Regions from separate parts of the Hydrogenophaga sp. YM1 genome, predicted to be linked through region 3. Evidence: predicted binding sites of a transcription regulator. Region 3 holds the regulator's gene; each other region holds the start of a gene.

Evidence for each region. Region 3 encodes LexA, which represses DNA repair genes until DNA is damaged. Its sites were predicted from a motif close to ACTGTATNNNNATACAGT; they were not measured.
Region 1: a site for LexA is predicted at 5,181-5,198, ahead of imuA (translesion DNA synthesis-associated protein ImuA). Genes of this name have one in related genera too.
Region 2: a site for LexA is predicted at 6,778-6,795, ahead of JNX00_RS05765 (PA0069 family radical SAM protein). Genes of this name have one in related genera too.

What each region holds. Positions count from the first base shown of each region.
Region 1 covers NZ_CP070223.1:791,685-802,002, forward strand. The annotation lists gene JNX00_RS03925 (error-prone DNA polymerase) at 1-3,043, opposite strand, end outside; gene JNX00_RS03930 (DNA polymerase Y family protein) at 3,102-4,436, opposite strand; gene imuA (translesion DNA synthesis-associated protein ImuA) at 4,378-5,169, opposite strand; gene JNX00_RS03940 (YciI family protein) at 5,338-5,769, opposite strand; gene JNX00_RS03945 (TetR/AcrR family transcriptional regulator) at 5,970-6,575, shown strand; gene JNX00_RS03950 (cobalamin-dependent protein) at 6,556-6,978, shown strand; gene JNX00_RS03955 (acyl-CoA mutase large subunit family protein) at 6,975-8,657, shown strand; gene meaB (methylmalonyl Co-A mutase-associated GTPase MeaB) at 8,663-9,856, shown strand; gene JNX00_RS03965 (hypothetical protein) at 9,853-10,179, shown strand; gene JNX00_RS03970 (AMP-binding protein) at 10,192-10,318, shown strand, end outside.
Region 2 covers NZ_CP070223.1:1,169,566-1,179,883, forward strand. The annotation lists gene nadE (NAD(+) synthase) at 1-286, opposite strand, end outside; gene JNX00_RS05735 (acyl carrier protein) at 283-540, opposite strand; gene JNX00_RS05740 (class I adenylate-forming enzyme family protein) at 576-2,108, opposite strand; gene asnB (asparagine synthase (glutamine-hydrolyzing)) at 2,105-4,048, opposite strand; gene JNX00_RS05750 (hypothetical protein) at 4,085-5,221, opposite strand; gene JNX00_RS05755 (acyl carrier protein) at 5,235-5,504, opposite strand; gene JNX00_RS05760 (ketoacyl-ACP synthase III) at 5,524-6,558, opposite strand; gene JNX00_RS05765 (PA0069 family radical SAM protein) at 6,811-7,899, shown strand; gene JNX00_RS22330 (oxidoreductase-like domain-containing protein) at 7,914-8,123, opposite strand; partial or broken gene JNX00_RS22335 (DUF1653 domain-containing protein) at 8,142-8,381, opposite strand; gene JNX00_RS05775 (thiamine phosphate synthase) at 8,378-9,460, opposite strand; gene JNX00_RS05780 (thiazole synthase) at 9,494-10,297, opposite strand.
Region 3 covers NZ_CP070223.1:2,815,301-2,825,618, forward strand. The annotation lists gene adk (adenylate kinase) at 1-355, shown strand, start outside; partial or broken gene JNX00_RS13200 (divalent metal cation transporter) at 622-1,708, shown strand; gene JNX00_RS13205 (asparaginase domain-containing protein) at 1,856-2,812, opposite strand; gene lexA (transcriptional repressor LexA) at 2,904-3,587, shown strand; gene JNX00_RS13215 (hypothetical protein) at 3,721-4,020, shown strand; gene JNX00_RS13220 (D-2-hydroxyacid dehydrogenase family protein) at 4,069-5,076, shown strand; gene JNX00_RS22495 (hypothetical protein) at 5,130-7,205, opposite strand; gene JNX00_RS13230 (3-hydroxyacyl-CoA dehydrogenase) at 7,322-8,842, shown strand; gene JNX00_RS13235 (enoyl-CoA hydratase) at 8,936-9,715, shown strand; gene JNX00_RS13240 (Crp/Fnr family transcriptional regulator) at 9,797-10,318, shown strand, end outside.

The DNA of each region.
Region 1 (10,318 bases), 2.0 Mb from region 3:
GCACCGCGAGCAGCCGCGCGTGCAGCAGCTCGGCGCGCTGGCGCTCGCGCACGTGGCGCCAGACGATCACCTGCACCGCGCCGGTCTCGTCCTCCAGCGAAACGAAGATGGTGCCGTTGGCCGTCTGTGGCTGCTGGCGCACGGTGACGATGCCGCAGGCGCGCGCGAAGCGCTTGTCGGGTAGGGCCTTGAGTTCCTCGGCCGTCATCAGGCGCCGCGCGCGCAGCTGCGGCCGCAGCAAGGCCAGCGGGTGGCGGCGCAGCGTCAGGCGCGTGGCCGCGTAGTCCCAGACAATGGCCTCGCCCTCGGGGGCGGGCGGCAGTTCGATGGGCGCCTCGTGCACGGGTGCCTGGCGCAGCAGCGCGGGCGGCGCGCGATGGCCCGCCGCGTCCCACATCTGCAGGCGCCGGTGGCCGGACAGGCCGATCAGCGCGTCGGCCGCGGCCAGGGCCTGCAGCTCGCGCCGGTCCAGGCCCGCGCGCCGCGCGAGGTCTTCGGCGTCCTGGAAAGGCGCGTCGCGGCGCGCGGCGGCGATGCGGTCCGCCGCCGCGCGCGACAGGCCGCCCACCCGGTTCAGGCCCAGGCGCACCGCGGGTTCGCGCGGCAGGTCTTCCAGCGTGCAGTCCCGGTCGCTGTGGCTCACGTCCACCGGGCGCACCTCCACGCCATGGCGCTGCGCGTCCTGCACCAGCTGGCTGGGCGTGTAGAAGCCCAGCGGCTGGCTGTTGAGCATCGCGGCCAGGAAGGCGGCCGGGTGGTGGCATTTGATCCAGCAGGAGGCGTAGACCAGCAGCGCGAAGCTCGCGGCGTGGCTCTCGGGAAAGCCGTAGTCCGAGAAGCCGTGGATCTGCTGGTAGATGCGCTCGGCGAACTCGGCCGAGTAGCCGTTGCCGGTCATGCCCTTGACGATCTTCTCGTGGTACTTGTGCAGGCCGCCCTTGCGCTTCCACGCGGCCATGGCGCGGCGCAGCTCGTCGGCTTCGCCGGGCGTGAAGCCGGCGGCGATGATGGCCAGCTGCATCACCTGCTCCTGGAACACGGGCACGCCCAGGGTGCGCTCGAGCGCGGGCTTGAGTTCGTCTTTCTCGAAGTGCACCGGCTCCTTGCCCTGCCGCCGGTTCAGGTAGGGGTGCACCATGCCGCCCTGGATGGGGCCGGGCCGCACGATGGCGACCTCGATCACCAGGTCGTAGAAGGTGCGGGGGCGCAGGCGCGGCAGCATGCTCTGCTGCGCGCGCGATTCGATCTGGAACACGCCGATGGTGTCGGCCTCGCAGATCATGTCGTAGGTGGGATCGTCGCCGTCGGGGATGTCCTGCAGCGCGAAGGGCCGGCCGCGTTGCTGGCCGATGAAGACCAGGGCCTTGCGCAGCGCGGTGAGCATGCCCAGCGCGAGCACGTCCACCTTGAGCAGGCCCAGGGCGTCGAGGTCGTCCTTGTCCCACTCGATCACGGTGCGGCCTTCCATGGCCGCGTTCTCCACCGGCACCAGGCGCGTGAGCGGGTCCTGCGTGAGCACGAAGCCGCCTACGTGCTGCGAGAGGTGGCGCGGAAAGCCCGTGAACACGTCGCCCGCCTTGTCCTCCTCTTGGTCGGAGGCCTCGCCCGTGAGCACGCCGACCAGGTCGATGAGCTGGCGCACGGCCAGGTCGTCGGGCCGCAGTCCCACGGCCAGCAGGCGCTCGGCCGAAGGCGTCCGGCCGTCGAACCACTGCTGCTCCTTGGCCAGGCGGTCGATCGCCTCGGCGTCGAAACCCAGGGCCTTGCCCACGTCGCGGATGGCGCTGCGCCGGTGGTAGGTGATGACGGTGGCGGTGAGCGCGGCGCGCTCGCGACCGTACTTGCGGTAGAGGTACTGGATCACCTCCTCGCGCCGCTCGTGCTCGAAGTCGACGTCGATGTCGGGCGGCTCGTTGCGCTCCTTGCTGAGGAAGCGTTCGAACAGCACGGTCTGGCGCTGCGGATCGACCTCGGTCACGCCCAGGCAGTAGCAGACCACCGAGTTGGCCGCGCTGCCGCGGCCCTGGCACAGGATCTTTTCCCCGCGCGCGAAGCGCACGATGTCGGCCACGGTGAGGAAGTAGTGCTCGTAGCGCAGCTCGGCGATGAGCGCGAGTTCGTGTTCGATCTGCGCGCGCACCTTGTCGGGCGTGCCCGCGGGCCAGCGCCGCGCCGCGCCCCGTTCCGTGAGTTCGCGCAGGTAGGACGCGGGCGTTCGCCCTTGGGGCACCACCTCGGCCGGGTACTGGTAGCGCAGCTCGTCGAGCGAGAAGGCGCAGCGCTCGGCCACGCGCAAGGTTTCGGCCAACAGATCGGACGGGTAGGTGGTGGACAGGCGCAGCCGCGAGCGCAGGTGGCGCTCGGCGTTGGGCTGCAGCTGTTGGCCGCAGTCGGTGAGCGGCCGGCCCAGGCGCGTGGCGCTGAGCACGTCCTGCAGGGCCTGGCGCGAGCGCCGGTGCATCAGCACGTCGCCCGTGGCCACCAGCGGGATGGCGCTGAGTTCGCCGGCTTCGCGCAGGCGCGCGAGCCAGGCCTCGTCGTCGAGCTGGCGCAGCAGCGTGACCGCGAACCAGCAGCGCCCGCTGAAGCCGGTGAGCAGCCAGCGCGCCAGTTCGATCAGGCGCGGCAGCGGCGTGCCGCGCTCGGGCGCGGCGAGCACCAGGCAATCGGCCAGCGCCGTGGGGTCGATGTCGGCCAGGCGCAGGCGGTACTCGCCTTTGGTCGGGCTGGCGCGGCGCAGCCGCGAGATCAGCTCGCACAGGTTGCCATAGCCGTTTCGGTTCTGCGCCAACGCGACCAGTGTGAAGGGCGCGTCGTCCACGCGGAACTGCGCGCCGATGATCAGCGGCAGGCCGCGCGCCTTGGCCTCCACGTGCGCGCGCACCACGCCGGCCATGGAGCATTCGTCGGCGATGGCCAGCGCGGCATAGCCCAGTTGCACCGCGCGCCGCACCAGTTCCTTGGGGTGGCTGGCGCCGCGCAGAAAGGTGAAGTTGCTGAGGCAGTGCAGCTCGGCGTAGGCGGGCAGTGCGGGCGTGTTCATTCGGAAACTTCCGTGCCGCGCACCGCGGTGCGAACCCCTTCGGGCGGCCGAGCGGGGTTCATGCAAACACCCCGTGCAGGTACCAGGCGCCGCCCTCGTCGGCCAGGCGTTCCTGGAACACCCAGAGCACGCCGGCCCGAGCGTCGAACGCGACGAAGTAGTCGCGCTGCGCGTGGCGGTGCTGGACGCCGTCGGGCGCGCGGTCCCACCAGCCGCCTTCCACGCGGTGTGGCCCGGCGATGAGTTGCAGCGTTTCGCGGTACACGGGCCGGTGGTCACGCACCGGCAGCCGCAAGGGCTGGGGCAGCACCCAGCTCGGCTGCGGCGTGCGGTCGGCGGCGCAGGGCGCGGGACGGGCGCGCGGCAGGGGCTCGCCCACAGGCTGCCAGCGCTGCATGTGCTCGAGCCGGTGGTCGTCCAGCGGCACGGGCCGCAGCACGCGCGCCGCGCCCAGCCGCGCCGCGAGGCGCTCCAGGGTGTCGTCCAGCGCGGCGTCGCTCGCGCCGTCGTCGGGCAGGAGCGAGGCGCTGGGCGGCGCCAGCGGCTGCGTGTCCAGGGCCTCCAGTTCCAGCTCACCCACCGGCGCCAGCAATTCGGTGCGCGCCAGGTGTTCGGCGAGCAGGCGCGCCAGGTGCTCGACGCGGCGCGTGGGCGTGCGCGTGCGCAGCACCAGTTCGCCGCCTTCGCCCGCGGCGCGCGCGCGCAGGGTGTCGTGCGCCCAGCGCAGCGCGAAGGCCGTGACGCCGCGGTGCCGCGCGCCCAGCCAGCCGCCCAGGCGCAGCAGCAGGCGGTGCGCGCCGTGCATGAGCGAGGGCGCGTCTTCCACGCGCGACATCAGTTCCAGCCGCGCGCGAAAGGTCTCGGGGGGCGCGAGCCAGCCGTGCGTCTCGGGGCGTTGGCCATGGGCTTGGTCCAGCGCCTCCAGCAGCGCGGCGTCGAAGCGTCGGCCGAGGCCCGCGCGCGGCAGGCGGCGCAGGTCGCCCAGCGTGCGGCAGCCCAGGCGCGCGAGCGTGCCGCGGTGCGGGGCCACGGCCCCAAGCGTGTCCATCGGCAAGCGGTCCAGCGCGCGCGCCAGCGGTACACCAGGGTCGACGCCCTCGACACCCGCGCGCGCGAAGGCCAGCGCGGCCAGGCCGGTCGGGGCCCAGCCGATGCGGTGGATGCCGAACTCGGCCGCGGCCGCCTCGCGCACGCGCTCGCGCAGCGCCGCCTGGCCGCCGAACAGGCGTTGGCTGGCCTCCAGTTCCATGAGCGTGGCGCCCTCGACCAGGGCCACCCGCGGCGTGAACTGCAAGGCCCAGGTGCCCAGTTCGGCGAGGCGCCACCCTGGCGCTTCAGGCGCGCTGCCGCTGCCGCCGCTCGCTTCGGGAAGGATCAGTGCGGCCCACCACATCGGCGGCCTCCTCGTTTTCAGGGGTCCGTCGGCCCAGCGCGCGCAGACGCGGGGTGAGCAGGGCGTCCAGCGCGCCCGGCACCGAGGGCAGGCGCAATTCGCTGTCGTGCGGCGGGCCGCGGCGCTTGAGCAGGCGCACGCGCAGGGCCCAGTCGGGGCTGTGCTGCACCAGCAGGCGCAGCGGCGCGGGCGAGGCCTGGTGCCGCGCGGCCTGCGGGCGAAACAGCAGCACCAGGCCGTCGTTGCCTTGCGCGCTCACCTGCAGGCGGCGCAGGGCCTCGGGGCTGGCCTGCGGCAGCCAGGCCAGCAGCGCGCCGCAGGCGTTGGCGCGGATGAGTTGCTCGCTCGCCCACAGGCGCTCGGCCTCGCTGTCGGCTTGCACCCAGATCAGCTGGCGCGCCGGCAGTCCCAGCTGCTGCAGCCCTGGCCCATGCGGCACCCAGGGCGGTCCCACCAGGGCCAGGCTGCGCCCTGCGCTGGCCAGGCGCGGCAGGCAGGGCGCGAGCAGGCGCCACTCATGGGCGCCGGCGCGGGCCTGCAAGACCTCGGTGAGCGCGCGGCAGGGCCAGCCGCCGCCGGGCAGCTCGCGGTCCAGCGCGTCCCAGCCCGAGGGGTGCACGCGCGCCAGCGGCGCGCCGATTTCATGGCCGCGCCAGAGGGCGTCGGCCACGCGGCGCGGCCAGGGCGCCGCGGACGGGGGGAGGGCCGAAGGCTCGGCCGAGGGGGAGAGCATGGCATCTAGATACTGTATTTATGTACAGTATCACATGTGATGCTTGCCTGAAGGATTCAGGCGATGAACCGAGGGCTGGCGCCCGGGCGCCTGCCCGCACGCACCTCACCAGGCGCTGCGTGGGGCCAAGGGCTTGCGTCCCCTCGGCCAGGAGACGGACCCGCTGTCTCAGCGCTTGTGCTGCGCGATCAGCTGTTCGCGCAGCCGCTCCTCCTGTTCACGCAGCTCGGGCGTGAAGGCCTCGCCGAAGTCCTCGGCCTCGAAGACGCGGCGGATCTCGATCTCCGATTCGCCGCGCATGGGGTTGGGGCAGCGCTTGACCCAGTCGATGGCTTCTTGCAGCGAGGCGCATTGCCAGATCCAGAAGCCGGCGACGAGCTCCTTGGTCTCGGCGAAGGGGCCGTCGATCACGCTGCGCTGCTGGCCCGAGAAGCGCACGCGCGCGCCCTGCGAACTCGGGTGCAAGCCTTCGCCCGAGACCATCACGCCGGCCTTCACCAGTTCTTCGTTGAAGCGGCCCATCTCGGCCAGTTCCTGTTCGGTGGGCATCACGCCCGCTTCGCTGTCGGCCGTGGCCTTGACCATCACGATGAATCGCATGGGGTTCTCCTGTGTGTTGAGTGATCGCAATAGGGCATTGCATCACCACGACGGCCCAGCCCGCGCGGCATCGACATCCCGGCCGGTGGCGCGGCCCACAAGCCGATGAACGGCAGATCCAAGAAAACCCTGGGTGGGGGCCGGTTGACACCGGCCGAATCTGGAATCACACTTAAACCTAACGAACGATTGCTTTTTATATGCCGGCCGCCACCAAGACCTCCCGGGGTCCACGCTCCGACAACCGCCTGCCCGATCTGCTCGACGCAGCCGCGCGGTTGTTCGCGCTGCACGGCTACGCGGGCACGTCCATGCGCGACATCGCGGTGGAGGCCAAGATGCTCGCGGGCTCGGTCTACTACCACTTCCCTTCGAAGGACGAGCTGCTGCTGGCCGTGTACGCCACCGGCGTGCAGGCGCTTGAAACCGCCTCCGCCACCGCCGTGGCGCGCGAGGCCGATCCCTGGCAGCGGCTCGAGGCCCTGTGCCGCGCCCACCTGGAGACCGTGCTGCGCGACAGCGACTACGCGCAGGTGCTGATCCGCGTGCTGCCCGACGACATTCCCCGCATCGCCGATCGCCTGCGCGATCTGCGCGGCAACCACGAGCGCTACTTCCGCGAAGCCATCGCCGGCCTGCCCCTGGCGCCCGGCATCGACCGCCGCTCGATGCGACTGATGCTCATGGGTGCCCTGAACTGGGCGCCTTTCTGGTTCGACCCCCAAGGACGCGATACCCCACGCGCCCTGGCGCGGAAATTCGTGGGGCTGGTCAAGGAGAAGCAGGATGTTGAAACGTCCGCCTAGGGTGATCGTCACCAAGATTGGGTTTGATGGCCACGACCGTGGCAGTCGCGTGATCGCGGCCTGCCTGCGCGACGCGGGCATGGAAGTGATCTACACGCCGCCGTGGCAGGAGATTCCCACCGTGGTGAAGCTTGCGCTGGAAGAGGACGCCGACGTGATCGGCATCTCCTCGCTGGCCACCGACCACCTCATCGTGCCCCGGCTCATGGCCGCGCTGCGCGAGGCCGGCCTGGGCGACGTGCAGGTGATCGTCGGCGGCATCGTGCCGCACAAGGACGAAGGTGTGTTGCTCGAGAGCGGCGTGGCTCGGGTGTTCCACCCGGGCACCTCGCTCGACGAGGTGGTCGAGCACGTGAAGGCGCTCACGACCAAGCGCCGCGAACTGCAAGGAGCGCAAGCATGAACGCCGTCGACAAGCACCTGCACGCCGCGTCCGTGCCCGAAGGTGAGCAGCGCTGGGCCGATGAGTTCGCCAAGGCGGTGCCGGGCGATGCCACCGTGCACAACCGATCGGGCATTCCGGTCAAACCGCTGTACACGCCCAGCGACCGGCGCACCGAGTCCTACGCGGAAAGCCTGGGCTATCCGGGCCAGTACCCGTTCACGCGCGGCATCTACTCCACCATGTACCGGGGGCGCAGCTGGTCGCAGCGCCAGCTCATCGGCCTGGGCGTGCCCGAGGATTACAACGTCCGCGTCAAGGAGATCCTGGGCCTGGGCGCCTCGGCGCTGTCGCTGATTCCCTGCAACTCGGTCTTCCGCGGCTACGACGCCGACGAGGTGCCGGCCGAGCTGCTCGGCACCTGTGGCACCGTGGTCAACAACGCCGACGACATGCAGGTCGCGCTCGATGGTGTGCCCATCGACAGCATCTCCACCGCGATGAACGATCCATCGCCGTTCACCCTGCTGGCCTTCGAGCTGGCGGTGGCACGCCGCCGCGGCATTCCGTGGACGCGCATCACCGGCACCTCGAACCAGAGCGACTGCATCTCGCACTTCGTGGCCAACCACATGTTCTTCCGCCTCGCGCTGCAGGGCGCGCGCCGGGTCATCGTGGACCACATCCGCTTCTGCAACGCGCAGGTGCCCCACTGGAACCCGCTGTCCATCGTTGGCCAGCACATGCAGCAGGCCGGCGCCACGCCCGCCGAAGCCATGGCCTTCACGCTGTGCTCGGGCATCCAATACGCCGAGGACTGCATCGCCGCCGGCATGGACCCCGACCAGTTCCTGCCGCGCTTCACCTTCTTCTTCGACATCTCGATCAGCTTCTTCGAGGAAGTGGCCAAGTTCCGCGCCGGTCGCCGGGTCTGGGCTCGCCTGTGCCGTGAGCGCTTCGGCGCCAAGGACCCGCGCTCCTGGCGCTTCAAGTTCCACGGCCAGACCTCGGGCGTGGACCTCACGCGCCAGCAGCCGCTCAACAACATCGCGCGCGTCACCACGCAGGCCATGGCGGGCATCTTCGGCGGCCTGCAGTCGCTGCACACCGACGCCTACGACGAGGTGCTGTCCACGCCCAAGACCGAGGCCGCGCGCATCGCCGTGGCCACGCAGAACATCCTGCGCGAGGAGGCCCACCTCACCGACGTGATCGACCCGCTGGGTGGCTCGTACTACATCGAGTCGCTCACCGACCAGATGGAGCAGCGCATCAACGCCATCATCGACATGATCGACGAGGCCGGTGGCATGTACCAGGCGGTCGAGAAGGGCATCGTGCAGCAGATGATCGGCGAGTCCGCGCTGGCGTTCCAGAAGCGGGTCGACACGGGCGAGCAGACCATCGTGGGCGTCAACGCCTACCAGGTCGAGGAAGACCCGGCCACCTACCCCTCGCTCGAGTACCCGGCGCCCGAGCGCATGCGCGCCTACGTGGAACGCCTCGGCGCCTACAAGAAGAACCGCTCGAACGCCGAGGTCGACAAGGCTATCGCCGCGCTCGCGCGCTCGGCCAACGACCGCGAGCAGAACGTGTTCGAGCACGTGGTCCGGGCGGCCGAGGCCGGTGCCACCCACGGCGAGATCTGCGGCACGCTGCGCAAGGAGCTGGGCTTCGGTCAACCCTTGACGATGGTGTGATCGCCTTGATCAATACCCTCAGCGAACGCATCGCCTGCGGCGACCGCCTGACCCTCGCGCGGGCCATCAGCAGCCTGGAAAGCAACGACGAGCGCGCGCACGACGTGCGCCAGGCGGTGGCGGGGCGCACGGGCCGCGCGCACGTCATCGGCGTCACCGGGCCACCGGGCGCGGGCAAGTCCACGCTGGTGTCCGCGCTCATCGTGGGCCTGCGCCAGCGCGGCCGCACCGTGGCCGTGGTGGCGGTCGATCCGTCCAGCCCCTTCACCGGCGGTGCCGTGCTGGGCGACCGCATCCGCATGGGCGAGCGCCAGTCCGACGAGGGCGTCTTCATCCGTTCGCTCGCCTCGCGCGGCCACCTGGGTGGCCTGGCCGCCGCGGCCGGCGACGTAATCGACGTCTTCGACGCCGCCGGCTTCGACGTGGTGATCGTCGAGACGGTGGGCGCGGGCCAGTCCGAGGTGGAGATCACGCGCTACGCCGACACGCGTGTCGTGGCCTGCCCGCCGGGCCTGGGCGACGACGTGCAGGCGATCAAGGCCGGCGTGCTTGAAATCGCCGACATCTTTGTCGTCACCAAGGCCGACCTGCCCGACGCGCGCCGCACCGAGTCGGACCTGAACGCCATGATCGGCCTGCGCCGCCACGCCGACTGGACGCCGGTGGTGACGAAGGTGTCTGCGCCGTCGGGCGAGGGCATGGACGCGCTGGTGGAGTGGCTGGAGCAGCGACCGCAGCGCGGCCTGCGCCACGCCCCCGGTGGCGCGCAGCAGGCCCGAGCCCTGGTGACGCGCTGTCTGGGCGCCGACGGCTTCGGCCAGGCCATGGGCATGCAGTTGTTGTACGCCGCGCCCGGTGAAGTGAAGCTGCGCATGCGCGTGCAGCGCATGCACATCAACTTCAACAAGCGGTGCCACGGTGGCGCGATCTTCTCGCTTGGCGACATGGCGCTCGGCCTGGCCTGCAACACCTACGGCAGCATCGCCACGCTGGTCGACTCCCAGATGAGCATCTCCACCGCGGTGGAAGAGGGCGAGTGGCTGATCGCGCACGCCACCGAGGTGGCACGCTCGCGAAAGATCGGCACCTACCAGGTGCGGGTTTCGCGCGCGCGCGACGACGCGCACGTCGCGCTGCTCAATGGCGTGGTGTACGTGATCGACAAGCCGGTCGAGGTGGCCGGGGACGGACCGGCATGAGACCGTCGCCGCCTTCGCCGCCCGCGCGTGGCGGGCGCCAGCAGTTGCGCACGCTCAAGCGCCAGGCCCGCCGCGGCGCCGCGCCCGGCGCCTCGCCCGTGCAGCGCGAGCAGGGCCGGCGCATCGCGCTCGACCTGCTGGAACGCAGCATGCGCTTCGGCCACGGCCGCCTGGCCGTGCAGCGCCTGTGCGAGGCCGCGAGCCTGGGGGCTCCGCTGAGCCTCGAGCACTGGTCCTATGGCGAAGGCGTGGTGGCGGGCTCCAACGACCGCCTGCTCAAGGACCGCTTCCTGGCCGCGCGCCGACAACACGTCCCTCTCTGAGAAAGCCATTCCGTGGACACCACTTTCCCCCGCCAACTGAAACGGCAGGCCGCCCGATACCCCAACCGACCCGCGATGCGAGAGAAGGCGTACGGGATCTGGCAGACGACGAGCTGGGGCGAGATGCTGCGGCTGGTGA
Region 2 (10,318 bases), 1.6 Mb from region 3:
CCTGGTACCGAATGCCCAGGTGCTCGGCCAGCAAGCGGCCGCGCTCGCTGCTGAAGCCGCTGGAGTCGCGCTCGGGCAGCAACAGGCCAAAGACCTTGTCCGCGCCCACGGCGCGCACGCTCAGCGCGGCGCAGACCGAGCTGTCGATGCCGCCACTGATGGCCACCACCAGGCCGCGGCGGCGCAGCTTCTGCGTCAGCACGCGTGGAATCCATTCGCCGATGCGCGCGAGTTCGGCCGCGCAGTCGAGTTGCAGGCTGTGCGGGCCCAGCGGTGCGGCGCTCATGCCGCGGTTTCCTGCTTGCTGCGCACGAAGGCCTCGATCGCGTTCAGCGAATCGAGGTTCTCCGGCACCATTTCCTCGTCGCCGATCGTGATGCCATAGGTCGCCTCCAGGTGCGCCACGAGTTCGAGGAAGCCCGTGGAGTCGAGCACCTGGTGCTCCAGGAAGGACTCGTCGTCGCCCGGCGAGACGGCGCCCGCGCCCAGCAGCAGGTTCTCTTCGATGTAGCGCCGGACCTCGGCTTTGATGGTGCTCATGGTGGTGTGCTCGTTGGGGAGTCAAGGAAAAGGGCTCAGGCCAGGTCGCGCCGGCGCAGCTTGCCGGACTCGGTCTGGGGCAGCTGGTCGACGAAGGCCACGGCCTTGGGCGCCATCCAGCTCTCCAGGCGGGCCTGGCAGTGGCGGATGACCTCGCGCTCGCTCAGCGTGGCGCCGGGTTGCAGCCGCACGTGGGCCTTCACGGCCAGGCCCAGGCGTTCGTCGGGCATGGGGGCGACGGCGGCCTCCAGCACGCCGGGCAGCTCGCAGATGGCGTGCTCCACTTCCAGCGGGTAGACCTTCTCGCCGCGCGACTTGAACATGTCGTCGGTGCGGCCCACGCAGTAGAGCCAGCCGTGCGCGTCGCAGCGGAAGACGTCGCCGGTGTGCAGGGTGTGTTCGCCGGGGCGTGGGCCCGGGGTGATGCGGCCGGTCTGGCCGGGCGGCGCGTTCCAGTAGCCGGGGCTCACGTGCGGGCCGCTCACCACCAGCTCGCCGGTGGCGCCGAGGCCGCCGTTGGGCAGGCGCTGGCCATGCTCGTCGATCAGCCAGTGGGCCTGGAAGGGCAGGCCGCGGCCCACGCTGTCGGGACGGATGTCCACCTCGTCGTGCGGCAGGTAGCTCGCGCGCATGCACTCGGTCAGCCCATACATGAGCAGCAGGCGCGCCCGGGGCAGGCGCTGGCGCAGCTGCGCGGTGTGCGCGGCCGGCAGGGCGGCGGCGGCGTTGGTGATGAGGCGCAGGGCGGACAGGTCGTGCGCGCCCAGGTCCAGCGCCAGCAGGCTGGCCCACAGCATGGGCACGCCAGGGAAAACGCTCACGCGCTCGGCCGCGAGGCGCTGCAGCAGCCTGGCGGGAAAGGCGGCGCTGTTTTCCAGCACCAGCGTGGCGCCCAGCCCCAGTCCCATCACCACGTGGTACAGGCCGTAGCTGAAGCTGGGCGGCAGCGCCAGGCCGATGACGTCGTCGGGCCGCAGCTGCAGGTAGGTTTGCACCGCGCGCCAGGCCGCGAGCATGTTGGCGTGGCTGAGCATCACGCCCTTGGGCTGCCCGGTGGTGCCGGAGGTGTAGATCAGGGTGGCCAGCTCGCCAGGGCTGGTGGGGCCGGCGAGGGGCGCGGGGATGGGGGCGGGCCGGGGCCAGGGCTGGGTGGCCGTGGCCGCGGGTACCGGGCCATGGGCCCACACCAGCGTGCCGGGCGCCTGCGCGAGCGCGGCGGTCCACACGGTGGCCAGCGTGGCCTGCGTGAGCAGGGCGCGCGCGCCGGTGTCGGCCAGCACGTGGGCGAGCTTGGCCGCCTTGGTCTGCGGGCCCAGCGGCACCGCCACCGCGCCCAGGCGCCACACCGCGTGCAGGGCGGCCACGTACTCGGCGCCGCTGTCCAGCAGCAGCACCACGCGATCACCGCGCCGCACGCCCTCCATCTGCAAGGCCTCGGCGATGCCCTGGGCCATGGCCGCGAGTTCGCCGTAGCTCAGGCGCCGCTCGCCCACCACCACGGCGGTCTTGCCCGGCTGTTCGCGGCCGCGCGCCTCGAAGGCGCTGTGCACAAACGGGCCCATGCTCATGACGGCTCCATCGCCGGTGCCTCGGCGCGCACGAACTGCCGGTGCAGCAGTTGGGTGGACAGCACACCCACGAAGGCCATGTTGTCGGCGAAGCCGATGGCGCGGCCGGCCGCGCACTTGGCGCTGAGCCGCGCGACGGCGGGGGCGTCGAACAGCCCGGCCTCGCGCAGGCTGTCCTCGCTCAGCAGCTCGCGCACCCAGGGCAGGGGCTGGCCGTTGTCGAAGAAGCTGGCGCTGTCGGGCGAGCGGTAGGGCTGCTTGGTGCGTTGGCCGATGGCGGGTGGCAGCTCGCGCGCGAAGGCCTGGCGCAGCAGCAGCTTCTCGCGCAGGCCGCGCATTTTCAGGCGCGGCGGCAGGGCGGCGGCGAAGGCGATCACGCGCGGGTCCAGGAAGGGGTAGCGGCCTTCGATGGACGCCGCCATGGCCATGCGGTCGCCCTGCGCGGCCAGCAGGTAGCCGCTCATGAGCGTGTGCGCCTCGGTGTACTGGTCGCGCGCCAGCGGCTGCCAGCGGGCGAAGGCCTCGGGCACGCGCGCGCGCCATTGCGCGGCGGGCTCGTGCGCGGCGAGCCTGTGCTGCCACTCGGGCGTGAAGAAGGCCCAGGCGCGGCGCGTGCTGGCCAGGCGCGTTTGGTGGGCGAAGCCGGGGTCGCCGTCGGGCACGCGGCTGTCGGTGAAGAAGCGCTGCGCGAGGACGTTGTTGGCGCCGCCGGGCGAGCGCGCCATCCAGGGGTAGAGCCGCTCCACCGCGCGCGCGCGCCGCGCCGAGCCGGGCAGTCGCGCAACGAAGCGGCGGATCTTGGCTTCCTTGAACAGGTCGTAGCCGCCGAACACCTCGTCCGCGCCTTCGCCGGTGAGCACCACCTTGTAGCCGGCCGCGCGCACGCTGTCGGCCAGGCGCAGCATGGGGGCGGGGGCGGTGCGCACCAGCGGGGTCTCGGCGTGCCACACGCTGCGCGCGAAAGCGGCGGCGATGTCCGCCCGGCCGCAGCCGATGGCGCTGTGCCGCGTGTCCAGGTGGCGCACCATCAGGCGCTGGTGCTCGCTCTCGTCGTACTCGGCCTCGTCGAAGGTGAGCGAGAAGCAACGCAGCGGCGTGTCGGTGTGGCGGCGGATGATGGTGGTGAGGATGGACGAGTCCAGCCCGCCGCTGAGGTAGGCGCCCACGGGCACGTCGGCGCGCAGCTGCAGTCGCACGGCGTCCACCAGCAGGGCGTGCAGCTGGTCGGCCAGCGCGTCCTCGTCCACGGGGGCGAAGGGGTCGCTGTCGGGGAAGTCCCAGTCCCACCAGCGGCTGAGGCGCTCACCGGCCGCGTCCACCACCAGGCGGTGGCCCGGCGGCAGGCAGTGGATGCCTTCGAATGCCGTGTGCGGCGCCAGTGGCGCCCACCAGCCCAGGCTGGCGGCCAGGCCGGCCGGGTCGAGCGCGCGCGGCACGGCGGGCAGGGCGAACAGGGCCTTGGCCTCGGAGGCGAAGGCCAGGCGTTCGCCCATCCGTGTCCAGAACAGCGGGCGGATGCCCACGCCGTCGCGCGCCAGCAGCAGGCGCTGGCGCGCCGCGTCCCACAGGCCGAGGGCGAACTGGCCGTTCAGGCGCGACAGGAAGCCATCGCCCCAGGCCTGGTAGGCCTGCAGCAGCACCTCGGTGTCGGAGTCGGTGCGGAAGTGCCGGCCCAAGGCGCGCAGCTCGGCGCGCAGTTCGATGTAGTTGAAGATTTCGCCGTTGAAGACCAGTTGCACCCGGCCGTCCGCGCTGGCCATGGGCTGGGCGCCGCCGTCAAGATCGATGATGGCCAGGCGCGCGTGCGCCAGACCGATCGGCCCGTCGTGCCACACGCCCTGGCCGTCGGGGCCGCGGTGGTGCAGGGCGCGCGCCATGGCGGCGAGTTCCTCGCGCCGGGGCGGCTGGCGGGGGCTGAAGAGACCGGCGATGCCGCACATGCTCAGACCTCGCTCGGCAAGGGGCGCTCAGGCTTCCTAGAAGCCATCGGCGTCGTCGCGCAGGTCGGTCAGGCGCCAGGGCGCGCGGGCCAGCCGGGCGGCCAGTTCGGGATCGCGCGACTGCACGCCGCAGGGGCGGCCCCCGTCGTCCTGGGACGGCAGGAAGCCGGCGCGCGCGGCCACGCGCCGCGAGGCCTCGTCCTGCAGCAGCAGGCGCACGCAGGTGCAGCGCTGCGCGGCGGCCTCGCGGATGGCCTCGTGCAGCAGCACCAGCAGGGTGTCGTCGCCGTCGTGGTGCCAATCGACCAGGTGCAGCTCGGGCCGGCCGCGGTCGTCGGTCTCCATCGACCAGGCGATGAGGCCGGCCACGGCGTCGCCGCGCCGCGCCACGCGCAGGCTCAGGGGCCGGCGCGGGTTGTCGAGCAGGCGGCGCTGCAGGTAGGCGCCGCCGTGGCGCAGGTGCACGCCGGCGGCCCCGCGCGCCACCGGCGCGCTGAGCGCGGGGTCGAGCCGCGGGGTGTTCTCCAGCGTGAAGCCGCGCGGGCGGTGGCGGCGCAGCGCCAGGCGCCGCAGGGCCAGGCCGGCGTTGGCCAGGCGCATGGCCAGTGGCGTGGCGGCCAGCGCGGGCCAGCGGCGCTGAACGAAGGGCTGCAGGTCCAGCGGGTGGGTGAAGGTCAGGCGCGGCGGCAGCGGCTCGAAGAGGCGGCGCACGATGCCGGCCGAGTTCTGGTTGGCGCCCACCGCGAGCGTGAAGCCGTGGCGCGCGAGCATGGCCTGGTTGAGCCAGATGCCCAGGCCCGACTCCTGCGCCTGCGGCCGCACCAGCAGGTCCATCACCTGTGCGCCGGCGAGTGCCTGGCCGTCCAGTTCGATGGGCAGGTCTTCCACGCCGATGGTGGCCAGGACCCGGCCGTGGGCGTGCAGGCACCACAGCTCGCCGAAGCCCGCACCCTCGCGCCCGAGGCGGTAGCGCCAGCGCAGGTAGGCGTCGTCGTCCCATTCGTGGCCGGGCAGCAGGTGCTCGCGGCGCAGGGCGATGAGCTCGGGCAGGTCGTCCAGCGTGGCCGGGCGCAAGCCCTCGCGCAGCGCGGCTTCGTCCAGGCCCAGGCTGCGCGCCACCAGGCGGCCGAGCTTGTCGTGCGCCGGCACGCGCGGCGCCGGTGCCGGCGCCACGGGGCGGCTCGGTTCAGTCGCCCGCACGCAGCGCTCCCTGCTCGCGCAGGAAGTCCAGCACGTGGCCGATGCGCGTCATCTCGCGCGAAACCTCGGCCGTGAGCTCGATGCCGAAGCGCTCGTCGAGTTCGGCGATCAGCATCAGCGCGCCCATGGAGTCCCAGTCTTCGATGGACTCGCGTTCCACGTCCGGGTGCAGGCTCTCGGGCGGCACGTTGAAGCACTCGGCCAGCATGGCCAGGGCCTCGGTCTGGGTGATGGTGGGGCGGGTGCTGGGCGTCATGCGGAGCGGTTGGGGTGGATCACAGGCCTTCGCCGTCGTCGTGCAGCAGCAGGGTGCGGTGATCGGCCCGCACCAGGGCGGCGCCCCAGGACAGGCCCACGCCGTAGCCCAGCAGCATCCACAGCCGGTGCTGCCCGGGCGGCGGCGGCGCGATCCGGCGCGTGAGCGCCACCGCCACCGACGGGCCGCCGCAGTTGCCGCTGTCCTCGATCGACATCGGCACGCGCTCGTCCGGCAGGCCGCTCTTCTTCATCAGGTGTTTCATGATGAAGCGGTTGGACTGGTGGAAGACGAAGGCGTCGACGTCGGCCACCGCCTTGCCGGCGAAGGTCAGGGTGTCGGCGATCAGCGCGGGCACGCGCTTGATGGTGAAGTTGAAGATGGCCGCGCCGTCCATTTCCAGGAAGCGGTGGCGCGGGTCGGCCGGCTCGCGGTCGCGGAAGGCGCCGCCGCGCAGGATCAGGCCTTCGGCGCCGCTGCCGTCGGTGTGCAGCACGAACTGGCCGCCAGCGGCCGGGTCGTCGTCGAGTTCCAGCGCGGTGGCCGAGCCGGCGTCGCTGAACAGCAGCACGGTGGCCTGGTCCTCGGGGCTGACGAAGCGGCTGGGCGTTTCGCCGTGCAGCATGAGCACGCGCCGGTGGCCGCCGCCGCGCAGCATGGCGGCCGCCAGGTACAGGCCATAGGGGTAGCCCGAGCAGCCCAGACCGACGTCGAAGGCGGCGCAGCTGTCGGGCAGGCCCAGCCGCTGCTGCAACAGGCAACTGGTGGAGGGCAGGAAGTGGTCGGGCGTCTGGGTGACGAAGATCAGCGCGCTCACGGTGTCGGGCGCCCAGCCCAGGCGCTCCATCAGCCGCGTGGCGGCGCGAAAACACAGATCGGCCGAGGTGAGGCCGGGCGTGACCACGCGGCGCTCGCGCACGCCGGCCATGGCCACCACCTTGCGCACGTCCTCGGGGGCGAAGCCCAGGGCCGGGTCGAGGTTGTCCACCACCGTCGGCGGCAGGCAGGTGCTCACGCCGGCCAGGCGAAAGCCGCCGATGTTCGATTGGCTCAACCGGGGTCCCTCTTGAAATCTGGAAGAACGGGCGATCTCAGCGCGAGGGCTGGACGTCTTTTGGCTTACCCTGGTCAGTATAAGGAGGGGCCGATGCGTGCCCCCACATTGGGCGACGGGCATAAGTCACACAAGTGGGGGGCGCGCGGGGAACCGGGCCGGTTCGTGGCCCTGGCGGCGACGACGGGCGGCCGTGCGCACCGGCTGGGTGCTTCATATACTGTGGTTTTGTACAGTATTTTGGAGGCCCTCATGACCGAGGTCCACATCCCCGTGGCGGCCCTCAAAGGGCGAGGCGTGTCCTTCCGACAGCCCCACCGTTTCGAGTCCGCCGCGCGCGCCGCTTTCGACGACGGCTGGAGCACGCTCGACGCCGCGCAGGCCGAAGAACACGCCGCGCCCGCCACCAGCGTGAGCTGGGAGGACGCCCGCAGCGCGATCACCACCAACGCCTCGCCCGACATCGGCTTCGTGCACGGCCTCAACCCCTACCGGGGCTGCGAGCACGGCTGCGTGTACTGCTACGCGCGGCCCAGCCACAGCTACCTCAACCTCTCGCCGGGGCTGGATTTCGAGACCCGCCTCATCGCCAAGCGTGGTTTCGCCGAGGTGCTGGTGCGCGAGCTGCAGCGCCCGTCCTACGAGCCCAGCATGGTGGCCCTGGGCACCGTGACCGACGCCTACCAGCCCATCGAACGCGAGCTGCGCTTGACGCGCGCCACGCTGGACGTGCTGGCCCGCGCGCGCCACCCGGTGGGCATCGTCACCAAGGGCAGCGGGGTGGAGCGCGACATCGACCTGCTCGCGCCGCTGGCCGAGCAGGGCCTGGCGGCGGTCTACGTCACCATCACCACGCTGGACCCCAAGCTGGCGCGCGCGCTGGAGCCGCGCGCCGCCGCGCCGCACCGGCGACTGCGCACCATCCGCACCCTGGCCGAGGCCGGCATCCCCGTGGGCGTGAGCGTGTCGCCGCAGATTCCCTTCCTGAACGAAGACATGGAGCAGGTGCTGGAGGCCGCGCGCGAGGCCGGCGCGCGGCGCGCCTTCTACCAGGTGATCCGCCTGCCCTGGGAGCTGGCGCCCATCTTCCGCCAGTGGCTGCTGCAGCACTGCCCGCAGCGCGCGGGGCGGGTGATGGCGCGCATCCAGGACATGCGCGGCGGTCGCGACTACGACAGCGATTTCGCCACCCGCATGAAGGGCAGCGGCCCCTGGGCCGAGCTGCTGCGCCAGCGCTTCCACAAGGCCTGCGCGCGGCTGGGCTACGCCACCGAGCGCGAGGCCATGGACCTGTCGCGCTTCCAGCCGGCGGCGCTGTCGGCGCAGCGGGAATTGTTCTGACGCGGCCGGCGGCCTCAGCCCAGCCGTTCCAGCGCGTCGTCGGCCCAGTAGCGCACGGCGTGGTAGTAGCCCTCCCACACGCAGCCGTGGCAGCCGCGGCCGCAGCAGGTGCCGGGCTCGGGCGGCGGGGCGCGCAGGGCGCTGTCCAGGTCGACGCCCTGGCGCTGCGCGCGGCCGCGCAGGTGCGCGATCAGCGCCTGCGCGCTGGCCCGGTCGGCGGGCATGAGCTCGGCCGCGCGGACGCGGCGGAAGCGCTTCTGCTCCCGGCCCTCGAAGACAGCGGTCTCATTGAACATGGCCGAAGGCCGCACCCACAGGCCCCCGCCTTTCAGGCCCGCGCCGTAGAGCGCGCGGTACAGCACCAGCGGCTGCAGCGTCTCGCTGCAGCGCACGGTGTCGATCACCTCGTACCAGCCGCCTTTGTAGTGGCGGTACAGGCCGGGCGGTGTGGGGGTCAGCGGGGGCAGGTCGTCGTCGTTCACGCGCACTCGGGCGACAGCGTGGGATGTGGCCACGCCGGGGCGGGGCGGCGCGGCGCGGCGTGTCCCGCTTCCCAAGCGCGCTGCCAGCGCGGCAGCGTGGCACGCGGGTCCTCGCCCAGGCCGCGCACCACGCACACCGTGGCCGCGCCGGTGGTGGCGCATTGTTCGAGCTGGTCGGGGTCCAGGATGCCGCCGATGGCGATCACCGGCCGTCCGGCCATGCGCACCCACCAGGCCAGGTTGTCCAGGCCCTGCGCGTGCCAGGGCATGTCCTTGGTGAGCGTGGGCCAGACCGGGCCGCAGGCGATCAGGTCGGCCCCGGCGCCGCGCGCGCGGCACAGCTCCCACAGGCTGTGCGAGCTCATGCCCAGCTGCAGGCCGCGCGCCTGAGCGGTGGCGATGGTGGTGCGCTCGGTGTGCCGCAACGCCAGCCAGTCTTCCTGCCCCAGGTGCAGGGCGGGCGCATTCAGCGACAGCGCCAGGCGCCAGTGGTCGTTCACCACCAGGGCGGCGCGGCCGGCGCCGCGCGCGGCGTCCAGCGCGGCGCGCAGTTCGGGCACCAGCGCGGGGTCGTCGCGCCGCGCCTTGATCCGCAGCTGGATCAGGCCGGCGCCGGCCTCGGCGCAGGCGCGCACGCGCTCGGCGCTGTCCACGATGGCGTAAACGCCCAGCGCGGGCACGTGCGAGAGCGGCGCCGTCCAGCGCGCCGGGGTCTCGTCGACGGAGAGCACCGGCAGATCGAGCGAGCTGGCGCGCTCGGGCAGGCGCGCGAGCACGGCCGCGTCGGCGGCGACCCAGCCTTGCGCCAGCGCGGCGCTGAAGCGCAGGGCGTGGTCCGTGGGGCCCGAGCGCGGGCGCGTCAGCCAGCCCTGCGCGTTCAGGGTGTCCAGCCAGTCGTGCGGGTCGCCGGTGATCACCACGTCGCTGGCGCCCTGGTCGCGCAGCGCGCGGGCGAGTTCGGGAACGGACAGGCGGCCGGCGGGCAGGCCCAGGCGCGCGGCCGCCTCGTGGGCGGTGAGGCGCAGTACGGCGTCGGTGGTCGCGTCGCTGGGCGATTCGGTGGGAGCGGGGGATTGCATGGTCGCGGGAGTGTCGCCGATCGGGGGCGGTGCTCAGCCGATCAGCATGGGCCGCCCGCTCACGGGCGTGCTCGCCACGGCCATGTCCTGCGGCGCCATGACGCCGGCCTCGAAGGCCAGGCGGCCCGCGCGCACCGCGTCGCCGAAGGCGCGCGCCATGGCCACGGGCTCGCGCGCGTGCGCCACGGCGGAGTTCAGCAGCACGGCGTCGAAGCCCAGCTCCAGCGCCTGCGCCGCATGCGAGGGCGCGCCGATGCCGGCGTCCACCACCAAGGGCACGCCCGGCAGGCGCGCGCGCAGCGTGCGCAAGGCCCAGGGGTTGAGCAGACCCTGGCCCGAGCCGATCGGCGCGCCCCAGGGCATCAGCACCTCGCAGCCGGCGTCCAGCAGGCGCTGGCAGGTGACGAGGTCATCGGTGCAGTACGGAAAGACCGCGAAGCCGGCCTTCACGAGTTCGGCGGCGGCCTCGACCGTGCCCCAGGGATCGGGCTGCAGGGTGTGCTCGTCGCCCACCACCTCCAGCTTGATCCAGTGCGTGTCGAGCAACTCGCGCGCCATGTGCGCCAGGGCCACGGCCTCGCGCGCGCTGCGGCAGCCGGCGGTGTTGGGCAGCAGGCGCACGCCGCGCGCGCGCAGCGGCGGCAGCAGCTCGGCCAGGAAGGCGTTGCCCTCGGCGCCACCGGCGGCCGCCATGCGGCGCAGGCCCAGCGTGACGACGGACGCGCCGCTGGCCTGCAGGGCCTGCTGGAGCACGGTGGGCGAGGGGTAGCCGGCGGTGCCCAGCATCAGTCGCGTGGCAAGGGTTTCGCCATAGGCGGCCCAGGGCGCAGGGTCCATGAGGGGTGTCGTCTGAAGGTC
Region 3 (10,318 bases):
CAAGCTCGACTACGTGCTCGAGATCGACGTGCCCTTCGACGCCATCATCGAGCGCATGAGCGGGCGCCGCTCGCACCCCGCGTCGGGCCGCACCTACCACGTCAAGTTCAACCCGCCCAAGGTGGACGGCAAGGACGACGTGACCGGCGAGCCGCTGATCCAGCGCGACGACGACAAGGAAGACACCGTCAAGAAGCGCCTGGAGGTCTACAGCGCGCAGACGCGTCCGCTGGTGGACTACTACAGCCAGTGGGCCAAGGCCGAACCGGCGGCCGCGCCCAAGTACCGCGCCATCAGCGGCCTGGGCAGCGTGGACGAGATCACCGCGCGCGCCCTGCAGGCGCTCGGTTCCTGAGCGTCCCCGCCCGAGAGGCACCCAGCACAATGCCCCGCACCCGCGGGGCATTGTGCTTTTGGCGGCGCGGCCGCCCCCATGGCGGCCATGGACCCGGCGGGGGTGACGCCGGGGTGGCCCCTCGCACCACTCGCACCACTTGCTCCAACGGTTCACCGAATGGTTCCCACCGGTAAACGGCCAGGGCCATTGACGCGCGGCGGACCGCCGGGCCACGATCCGCGCCTCGCCCCGGCCGCCTCGGGGCCCAACGGGCCGGGAGCCCCATGAAAGCGATCCGTCCATTCGGCCTTCGGCGCGGTCTGCGCAAGCTCGGGCCCGGCCTGATCACCGGTGCCGCCGACGACGATCCCAGTGGCATCGCCACCTACTCCCAAGCCGGCGCGCAGTTCGGCTTCTCCATGCTGTGGACGGTGGTCTTCACCCTGCCGCTCATGATCGCGATCCAGATCGTCAGCGCGCGCATCGGACACGTCACCCGGCGGGGCCTGGCCGCCAACATCCGGGCGGGTTTCCCGCGCTGGGTGCTGCTGGCCGTGGTCGGCCTGCTGCTGCTGGCCAACACGCTCAACCTGGCCGCGGACATCGCGGCCATGGCGGAGGCGCTGCGCCTGCTGGTGGGCGGATCGGCCCACGTCTACGCGGTGACCTTCGGCCTGCTCTGCCTGGTGCTCCAGGTCTTCCTGCCCTACCAGACCTACGTGCGCTGGCTGGCAGGCGGCGCAGGAAATGGAAGACGCCAACGGCAAGCCGCCCCAGACCCGACAGGACGTGCGCCGCCACCTGCGGCGCATCAAGATCGACACCAGCATCGGCATGGCGTTCTCCAACCTGATCGCCTTCTTCATCATCCTGAGCACGGCGGCCACGCTGCATGCCGCGGGCGTCACCAACATCCAGACCTCGGCCCAGGCGGCCGAGGCCTTGCGTCCCGTGGCCGGGCCATTCACCTTCATGCTGTTCAGCCTGGGGATCATCGGCACCGGCCTGCTGGCGGTGCCGGTGCTCGCGGGCTCCGCCGGCTACGCCGTGGCCGAGGCGGCGGGCTGGTCGGGCAGCCTGAGCGCGCGCCTGGACAAGGGAGAAGGCCGCGGCTTCTACGGCGTGATCGCCACCGCCACGGTGGGCGGCGTGCTGCTGTGCTTCACGCCGATGGACCCCGTGCGGGAGCTGTTCTGGTCGGCGGTGATCAACGGCGTGATCGCCGTGCCCATCATGGTCGTGATGATGCTGTTGGCCGCACGACCCTCGACGATGGGCCCGCACGTCATCGGCCCGCGCCTGCGCGTGCTCGGCTGGATCGCCACGGTCGCCATGGCGCTGACCGTGAGCGCCATGCTGGCCACGCGGTGAGCCGCGCCGGCCGCGCCGCGCCCTGCCCCCCACACGCACCTCCTGCAACCGCTTGCCCAGCAGCCCGGCGACACCCCGCGATATGCGCCCCCTCCAGCATGGGGTAGGTCCAGGGATGGGCGCCCAGCGCGGCGAAGGCGTCCAGCCTCAGGCGTCCAGCAGCTCGAGCGCCAGCGCCCAGCGCGCCTTGGGCGGCGACAGGCCGTCGATGTCGGCGAAGGGCTGCTGGGGGTACGGCACCGGCGGCGCGCCGTTGCGGTTGGCGATGGCCACGCGCACGCCGGCCGCCTCGGCCTCGCGCAGCGCGGCCTCGAGTTCGGCGTGCAGCGACGCATTGCCCGTGCCCGACACCACGATGCCCTGCACCCGCGCCGCGGGCGGCGCGGCCAGCAGCGCGCGCACCGGCCAGGCCGCCGCGTCGGCGTGGCTGCTCAGCCAGGCCACGCGCGGCATGGCCGGCGCGCGCAGGAAGGCCTGCAGCCGCGCCGCGTGGCGCGCCGCCGCGGGCCAATCGCGAAAGCGCCGCACACGCCCCTCCTCCACCAGCGCAATCACGCCGGCGTCGCCGGAATCGAAAGGGTCGGTGCGGTATGGGTGCTGCTTGGCCACTTCAAGGGGGCCGTGCACGCGCCCCGCGCACACCACCAGCACGCCGCGTGCGCCCGGTTCGGTGGCCACGGCCACGGCATCGCTGAGGTTCTGCGGGCCGTCGGGCGACACCGCCGTGGCCGGGCGCATGGCGCAGGTCAGCACCAGGGGCTTGGCCGGCGCCAGCAGCGTCTGCAGCAGGTAGGCGGTCTCCTCGATGGTGTCGGTGCCGTGCGTGACCACCAGCCCTTGCACGGCGGGGTCGGCCAGGTGCCGGCCCGCGCGCTCCACCAGCCGCTGCAGATCGGCCAGGCGCATGTCCTTGCTGTTGATCTGCGCCACCTGCTCGAAGGCCAGGTCCCGCCCGCGCAGCGCGGGCAGGCCGGCCGCGAGGTCCTCGACCGGCACCGCCCCCGCGTCGTAGCCCACGTTGTCGCCCGCACGCTCGGCCCGGCCGGCGATGGTCCCGCCCATGCCCAGCACGACGATCCGCGTGGCCTTTGTGCCTTCACCCACTTGCCTTCTCCCAATAACTGGTTAAAAATACAGATACTGGATACCCAAACAGTATCCAACTCCGGCCCACCAGCCCTTGATGCGAGGTTCCATGCTCGACACCCAAGCCGCTCCCAAGCTCACCGCCCGCCAACAGCAGATCCTGGCGCTGATCCAGACCGCCATCGCGCGCACCGGGGCACCGCCCACGCGCGCCGAAATCGCGGCCGAACTGGGCTTCAAGTCGGCCAACGCGGCCGAAGAGCATCTGCAGGCCCTGGCGCGCAAGGGCGTCATCGAACTGGTCAGCGGCACCTCACGCGGCATCCGCTTGCGCCGGGCCGACCTGCAGAGTATCCATGCGGCCCGCGACAGCCAGCTCTCCCTGCCGCTGCCCGGTCTGGCGCAGCTGGTGCTGCCCCTCATCGGCCGCGTCGCGGCGGGCTCGCCCATCCTCGCGCAGGAGCACGTCGACCAGACCTACAGCGTCGAGCCCAGCCTGTTCCAGCGCACCCCCGACTACCTGCTGCGCGTGCGCGGCATGTCCATGCGCGACGCCGGCATCCTGGACGGCGACCTGCTCGCCGTGGCCTCCACGCGCGAGGCGCGCAACGGCCAGATCGTGGTGGCCCGCCTGGGCGACGACGTCACCGTCAAGCGCTACATGCGCCTGCGCGACCACATCGAACTGCACGCCGAAAACCCCGACTACCCCACCATCATGGTCGAGCCCGGTGAGCCCTTCGAAATCGAGGGCCTGGCCGTGGGCCTGATCCGCAACAACTTCCAGAACTGACCCCAGGGGTCGGCGCCGCCACTGCGGGTGGCGGGCGTTGCCTGAATCGGCCACCGGCCGCTCACGCAACCCCGCAGCGACGGCATTCCAGATCAATCCTGCCTGTGTTCAACCCCTTGACGAGGTGTTTCACATGGGACTGTTCTTCCACTCCTTTGCATCGAACAGCTGGCGCAAGCCCCTGCAACTGATCGACTGCTGGTTGCCCGAGCCGCACGCGCGCGATACCCCCAAGGCCACGCCGCCCACCACCCCCGCCGTGCGCCGCTTCGCGCGCGCGGGCTGGCTGGGCCGCTCGGCGGCCAATACCTCGCACGCCCACGACGGCCGCGTCGCGCTCGCGGGCCGCATCGACGAGGTCTGCCGCGAGCTGGACCGCCTCGCGGCGCTCGACGGCGCCGCGCCCGCCACGCTGCAACGCCGGGTGGCCTGAGCGCGCCGCTGCCCGGCCGCCACGAGGGGGCCGGGCACAATAGGCGGCATGAACATCGTGATCCTCGACGACTACCAGGACGCCGTGCGCAAGCTGCATTGCGCCGAGAAGCTCGAGCCCTACCCCGCCAAGGTCTTCACCAACACCGTCAAGGGTGTCGGCCAGCTGTCCATCCGCCTGCGCGACGCCGACGTGCTCGTGCTGATCCGCGAACGCACGCCCATCACCCGTCAGCTCGTCGACAAGCTGCCCCGCCTCAAGCTCATCGCCCAGACGGGGCGTGTGGGCAGCCACGTCGACGTCGGCGCCTGCACCGAGCGCGGCATCGCGGTGGCCGAGGGCGTCGGCTCGCCCGTCTCCACGGCCGAACTCACCTGGGCGCTGGTGCTCGCGGCCATGCGCCGCATCCCGCAGTACGTCGCCAACCTCAAGCACGGCGCCTGGCAGCAGTCGGGGCTCAAGTCCTCCGCCATGCCGCCCAACTTCGGCGTGGGCATGGTGTTGCGCGACAAAACCCTGGGCGTGTGGAGCTACGGTCGCATCGGCCAACTGGTGGCCGGCTACGGCCGCGCCTTCGGCATGCGCGTGGTGGTGTGGGGCTCCGAGGAGGCCCGTGCCCGCGCCGTGAGCGACGGCTACGACGTGGCCACGTCCAAGGAAGGCTTCTTCGAATGCTGCGACGTGCTCAGCCTGCACCTGCGGCTGGGCGAACGCAGCTTGGGCTGCGTCAAGCTCGACGACCTGCTGCGCATGAAACCCACCTCGCTGCTGGTGAACACCTCGCGCGCGGAACTCATCGAACCCGACGCCTTGATCACCGCGCTCAACCGGGGTCGCCCCGGCATGGCGGCCGTGGACGTGTTCGAGTCGGAGCCCATCCTGCAGGGCCACGCGCTGCTCCGGCTGGAGAACTGCATCTGCACCCCGCACATCGGCTACGTGGAGCAGGACAGCTACGAGATGTACTTCAGCGCCGCTTTCGACAACGTGGTGAATTTCATCCGGGGCACGCCGACGAACATCGTCAACCCCGGGGCGCTGCAGGTGCGCCGCTGATAAAAAAAGCCGGGTCAAGTGACCCGGCTGGCTTGGAGAGGGAATGCCCCCGCTCAGGAACGGCGCCCTCCGCCCTCGCCGTCGCCCTCGTCGCGCGGGGCGCGCGCCTCGTTGAGGCGGGGATCGTTGTCCACGATCTCGAAGTCGATCAGGCTGCTCTCGCCGCTGCGCAGCGCACCACCGCGCCCCGCAGTGGGTTCCACCGGCACGTCCACCTCGGGCAGCGAGGCCTCGAACTGCGACTCGGCCTCCATGTCTTCCAGGTTCACGTCCAGCCCCTGGCGGGCCGAGGCGGGCGGGATCACGTGCAGGTCCATCGGCACGGTGCGGCGCTGCGGGTCGTCGCCCGTGACCGTCAGCGGCGCGTTGCGCGACACCGCCTTGAGCGGCTGCATGGAGGTGTTGCGGAACTCCTGCGGCGGCAGCGTCTGCGATTCGCGCTGAACGATGTCCTTGGCGATCGCGTGCAGCATCAGCAGTTCGCGGTAGGCCTCCAGGTCGAACACCTCCGTGTCGCCTTCCTCCGCGTCGCGGAACAGGCTGCGCTCGATGAGGTCCAGCACGCGCGGCTGCGGCCACAGGGCCTGGATGCGCCCAAAGGCCGACTCGTAGGCGTCCAGGCCGCGGCCTTTGTCGGCGTAACGGTCGAAGGGCGGCGCGCCGGCGTTGAACACGCGGTTGAACTCTTCGCGCAGCGCCCCGTATTCGTCGCGGCGGCCCAGGCGGTGGTACAGGCGGAACAGGTCGAGGTAGGCCAGCGGGCTGGGCTCGTGGCTCTCGGCCAGGTGGTTGCGCAGCACGGCGATGGCCTGATCGTCCTCGCCGAGCGAGACGAAGAAGTCGGCTTGCTGCTGCACGTCGAACAGTTCCTCGGCGGCCACGGAGCGCGAGACGTTCATCGCGCTGGGCGCGAAATCGCGCCGGTCCTGGGGCGGCACCGTGGCGCCAAAGCCCGGTGTGCGGCGCGGCGCCGCCTGCAGGGGCGCGGGCGTCGAATCCACGTCCAGGTCAACGTCCACCGCATCCAGGGGCACCGGTGCGCTGGGCTGCAACGGCGCATGGCGCGAGGCGCGCGGCTGGGCCTCGCCCCCCTCGTCCGGACCGTCGGTCCACCAGGCGCGCGACGCGTCGGAGGCGATGGGGGTGTCCTGCCGCTGACGGCGCACCAGGGCGACCAGCGCCGCCAGGGACACCAGCAGCAAACCACCGAGCAGGAAGACGAGCCAGTTGGCGTAGCGCTGCTCCTGGGCCTGCGCGAGCTGCGCGCTCAGTTCGGCCACGCGCGCCTGGTCGCGCTGCTGCGACTCGCGGAAGCGGGCCATGTCCGCCTCCAGCGCGGCCAGGCGCTCGGCGTTGCGGCGCGACTCCTCGTTGGCCGCCGCCAGCGCGGCTTCCAGCGGGCTGGGTTCGGCGGGCGCCGCGGCCGCCGCCTCGGGCGCGGCGTTGGGCGAGGTTCCCGCGCTCAGGTCGGGCGGGTCGAGCCGCAGGCGCGGCGCACCGGCCGGCGCCTTGGCGGCGCCGTCCTTGGCGCTGGGTGCGGGCGTGGGGGCTGGCGCCGCCGCGGCGGAAGCGGCCGGCGCGGGCGCCGCCGCCGGCTTCGGGCGCGGCGCCACGGGCACCTTGGACGGCTTGATCGGCGCGCGCGGGCGCTCCCGCACCAAGGGCGCGGGGGCCCGCTCGGGCGTGGCGGCCCGCGCGGGCGCCGCCGCCACCTGGGGCGCCGGGGCCGGTGCCGGCATGGGGGCGGCGGGCACGGGCAGCGCGTCGACGGCGCGGGGCGCGGGAGCCGCCGCCACCGCCGGCTCGCTCACCAGATCGGCGAGCAGCACGTAGCGGCGGGTGAACGGCAGGCCGCAGCCGGCGCGCACCGACAGGGTGACGATGGGCTCGTTGACTGGCAGGCTGGCGACGACGCGGGCGATGCCCGTGAGTTCGCCGGGCGCGGCGCGCGGGGTGACGGTGACGAGATTCGGTGTGACCTGGACGTCGCCGTAGAAGACGTCGGCCTGGAGACACTGGGTGGCGATGTCTTCGCCGGGGGCCAGCATCACCTGGAACTGCACATCGAGCGGCTGGCCGATCAGCGCCGCCCCACTGTGGCGCCCGAGCGTGACCGCCGGGCTGCTCACGGCGGTTGATAGCAAAATGCAGGCTGTCCAGATCTGGCGCACGTCGGATTTCCCTCCAGAAGGTTGAAACATTTTGTCATAGGCAAACTGGCTATCAACCGAAATACAACACACATATGCAATCCTTTTTTAAACGTGCAGCGGTCGTGGGCACCGGTGCCATGGGCCGGGGCATCGCCCAGATGGCCGCTCAGGCCGGCGCCGAGGTCTGGCTGTTCGACGGCCAGGCCGGCGCCGCCGCCGGCGCGCGCGACGCCCTGACCAAGACCTGGGACACCCTGCACGGCAAAGGCAAGCTCGACGCCCCCACGCGCGACGCCTGCGTGCAGCGCCTGCGGGTGGCCGAGTCCCTGCAGGACCTGGCGGCTTGCGACCTCGTGATCGAGGCCATCGTGGAGCGGCTGGACGTCAAGCAGTCCGTCTTCAAGCAACTGGAGGACGTCGTGGCCGCCGACGCGGTGCTGGTCAGCAACACCTCCTCGCTGTCGGTCACCGCCATCGGCGCCGCGCTCAAGCACCCGGCGCGCTTCGCGGGTTACCACTTTTTCAATCCGGTACCGCTCATGAAGGTGGTGGAGGTCATCGCCGGCCTCAAGACCGACCCGGCCGTCTGCGAGCGCCTGGCCGGCTTCACTCGCGCCTACGGCCACACGCCCGTGAGCGCGCAGGACACGCCGGGCTTCATCGTCAACCACGCGGGCCGCGGCTACGGCACCGAGGCCCTGCGCGTGGCGGGCGAGCGGGTCACCGACTTCGCCACCATGGACCGCATCCTGAAGGACCAGATGGGTTTCCGCCTCGGGCCCTTCGAGCTGATGGACCTCACCGCCCTGGACGTGTCGCACCCGGTGATGGAGTCCATCTACCACCAGTACTACGAGGAGCCGCGCTACCGCCCGAGCGTGATCACCGCGCAGCGCCTGGCCGGCGGCGTGGTGGGCAAGAAGGTGGGCGACGGCTTCTACCGCTACGTGGACGGCGCGGCGCAAGTGCCGCCCGAGCCGCCCGTGCCCGCCGTGAACACGCTGCCGCCGGTGTGGGTCTCGCCCAAGGCCGCGCGCCGCCAGGAGCTGTACCAGCTGCTCAAGAACCTGGACGCCCGCATCGAAACCGGCGCCGCGCCCAGCGAACAGGCCCTGATCCTGGTGGCGCCGCTGGGCATGGACGTGACCACCCTGGCCGCCGTGGAGCGCCTGGACGCCACGCGCACCCTGGGCATCGACATGATGCTGGAGGACGGCGCCACCAAGCGCCGCGTGCTCGCCACCAACCCCGCCACCCGCCCCGACATGCGCGACGCCGCCCACGCCCTGTTCGCCCGCGACGGCAAGGCCGTGAGCGTGGTGCGCGACAGCGGCGGCTTCGTCACACAGCGCGTGGTGGCCACCATCGTCAACATCGCGGCCGACATGTGCCAGCAAGGCATCTGTTCGCCGGCCGACCTGGACGTGGCCGTCACCCTGGGCCTGGGCTACCCCATGGGCCCGCTGGCCATGGGCGACCGCATCGGCCCCACCAACGTGCTCGAGATCCTCTTCAACCTGCAGACGGTGTACGGCGACCCGCGCTACCGCCCCTCGCCCTGGCTGCGCCGCCGCGGCGCACTGGGCCTGAGCCTCACGCACGAAGAGATCTGAACACATGAACCCGCACGCTCCGCACTTCGTATCGTCGCGGCTCCCCGAGGGGGCGCAGGCCTCCCTTGGGAGCGACCCGGCGGGAGACCTCGCATGACCGCCAGCCTCAAGAGCCACAGCGTGGGCGCCACCATGGTGCTCACCATCAGCAACCCCGAGCACCGCAACGCGCTCGGTCCCGAGATGTACGCGGCCGGGGTGGAAGCGCTCAACGTGGCCGAGAGCAGCGCCGACGTGCGCAGCGTGGTCATCGTGGGCGAAGGCCGCCACTTCTGCGCCGGCGGCAACCTGCAGCGCCTGCAGGGCAACCGGCAGCAGCCGCCCGAGGTGCAGGCCGAGACCATCTCAGGCCTGCACAACTGGATCGAGACCATCCGCGCCTTCCCCAAGCCGGTGATCGCGGCCGTCGAGGGCGCCTGCGCGGGCGCGGGCTTCTCGCTCACGCTGGCCTGCGATTTCATCGTCGCCGCGCGCGACGCAGTCTTCGTCATGGCGTACAGCAACGTCGCCATCTCGCCCGACGGCGGCGGCAGCTGGGCGCTGGCGCGCGCCCTGCCGCGCGCCACGGTGATGCAATTGCTGATGGCCGGCGAGCGCATCACACCCGAGCGGCTGCAGCAGCTCGGCGTGCTCAACACCCTCACCGACACCGGCGCCGCGCTGGGCGAAGCCCTGGCGCTGGCCGAGAGGCTGAACGGGCGCGCGCCGAACGCGCTGGCCAGCATCAAGGAGCTCGTCAACGAGGCGGACACGAATCCGCTGCACACGCACCTGGCGGCCGAACGTGAGCACTTCGTGCGCAACCTGCACCACCCCAACGGCGGCGAAGGCATCGCGGCCTTCCTGGAGAAGCGGACCGCCCAGTACCGCTGACCCGCACCCGGCCGCACCGGCTCGGCGGGCCGGTCCCCGGCGCGACAGGCCAGCCCCCTCCAGTCACTCAAACGACAGACCATGGACGAGCCGATTCTGACAATGGAAGAACGCGAGGCGATCAACAGCGGTCGCTGGTTCAACACCCTCTCACCTTCCCTGCGTCACGACATCCTTCGATGCGCCTACGTCAAGCGATTCAAGGACGCCGACCTGATCGTCGCGCGCGGCGAGCCGCCGTCCGAATGGACGGCGGTGGCCAAGGGGGCGGTGCGCGTGAGTTCGACCTCGCTGTCGGGCAAGCAGATCACGCTGACCTACGTGGAGCCGGGTGTGTGGTTCGGCGACGTGGCGATGTTCGACGGCGACCAGCGCACGCACGACGCCTACGCGCATGGCGCGACCACGCTGCTGTGCGTGGCCCGCAACGATTTCCAGAAGATCCTGTCCTCGCACGTGGAGCTGTACGAGGCGCTGATGCGCCTGCAGGCGCGGCGCATCCGCACCCTGTTCGGGCTGGTGGAGGACCTCAACACCCTGCCCTTGCGCGCGCGACTGGCCAAGCAGTTGCTGCACCTGGTGCGCAGCTATGGCGTGCCGTGC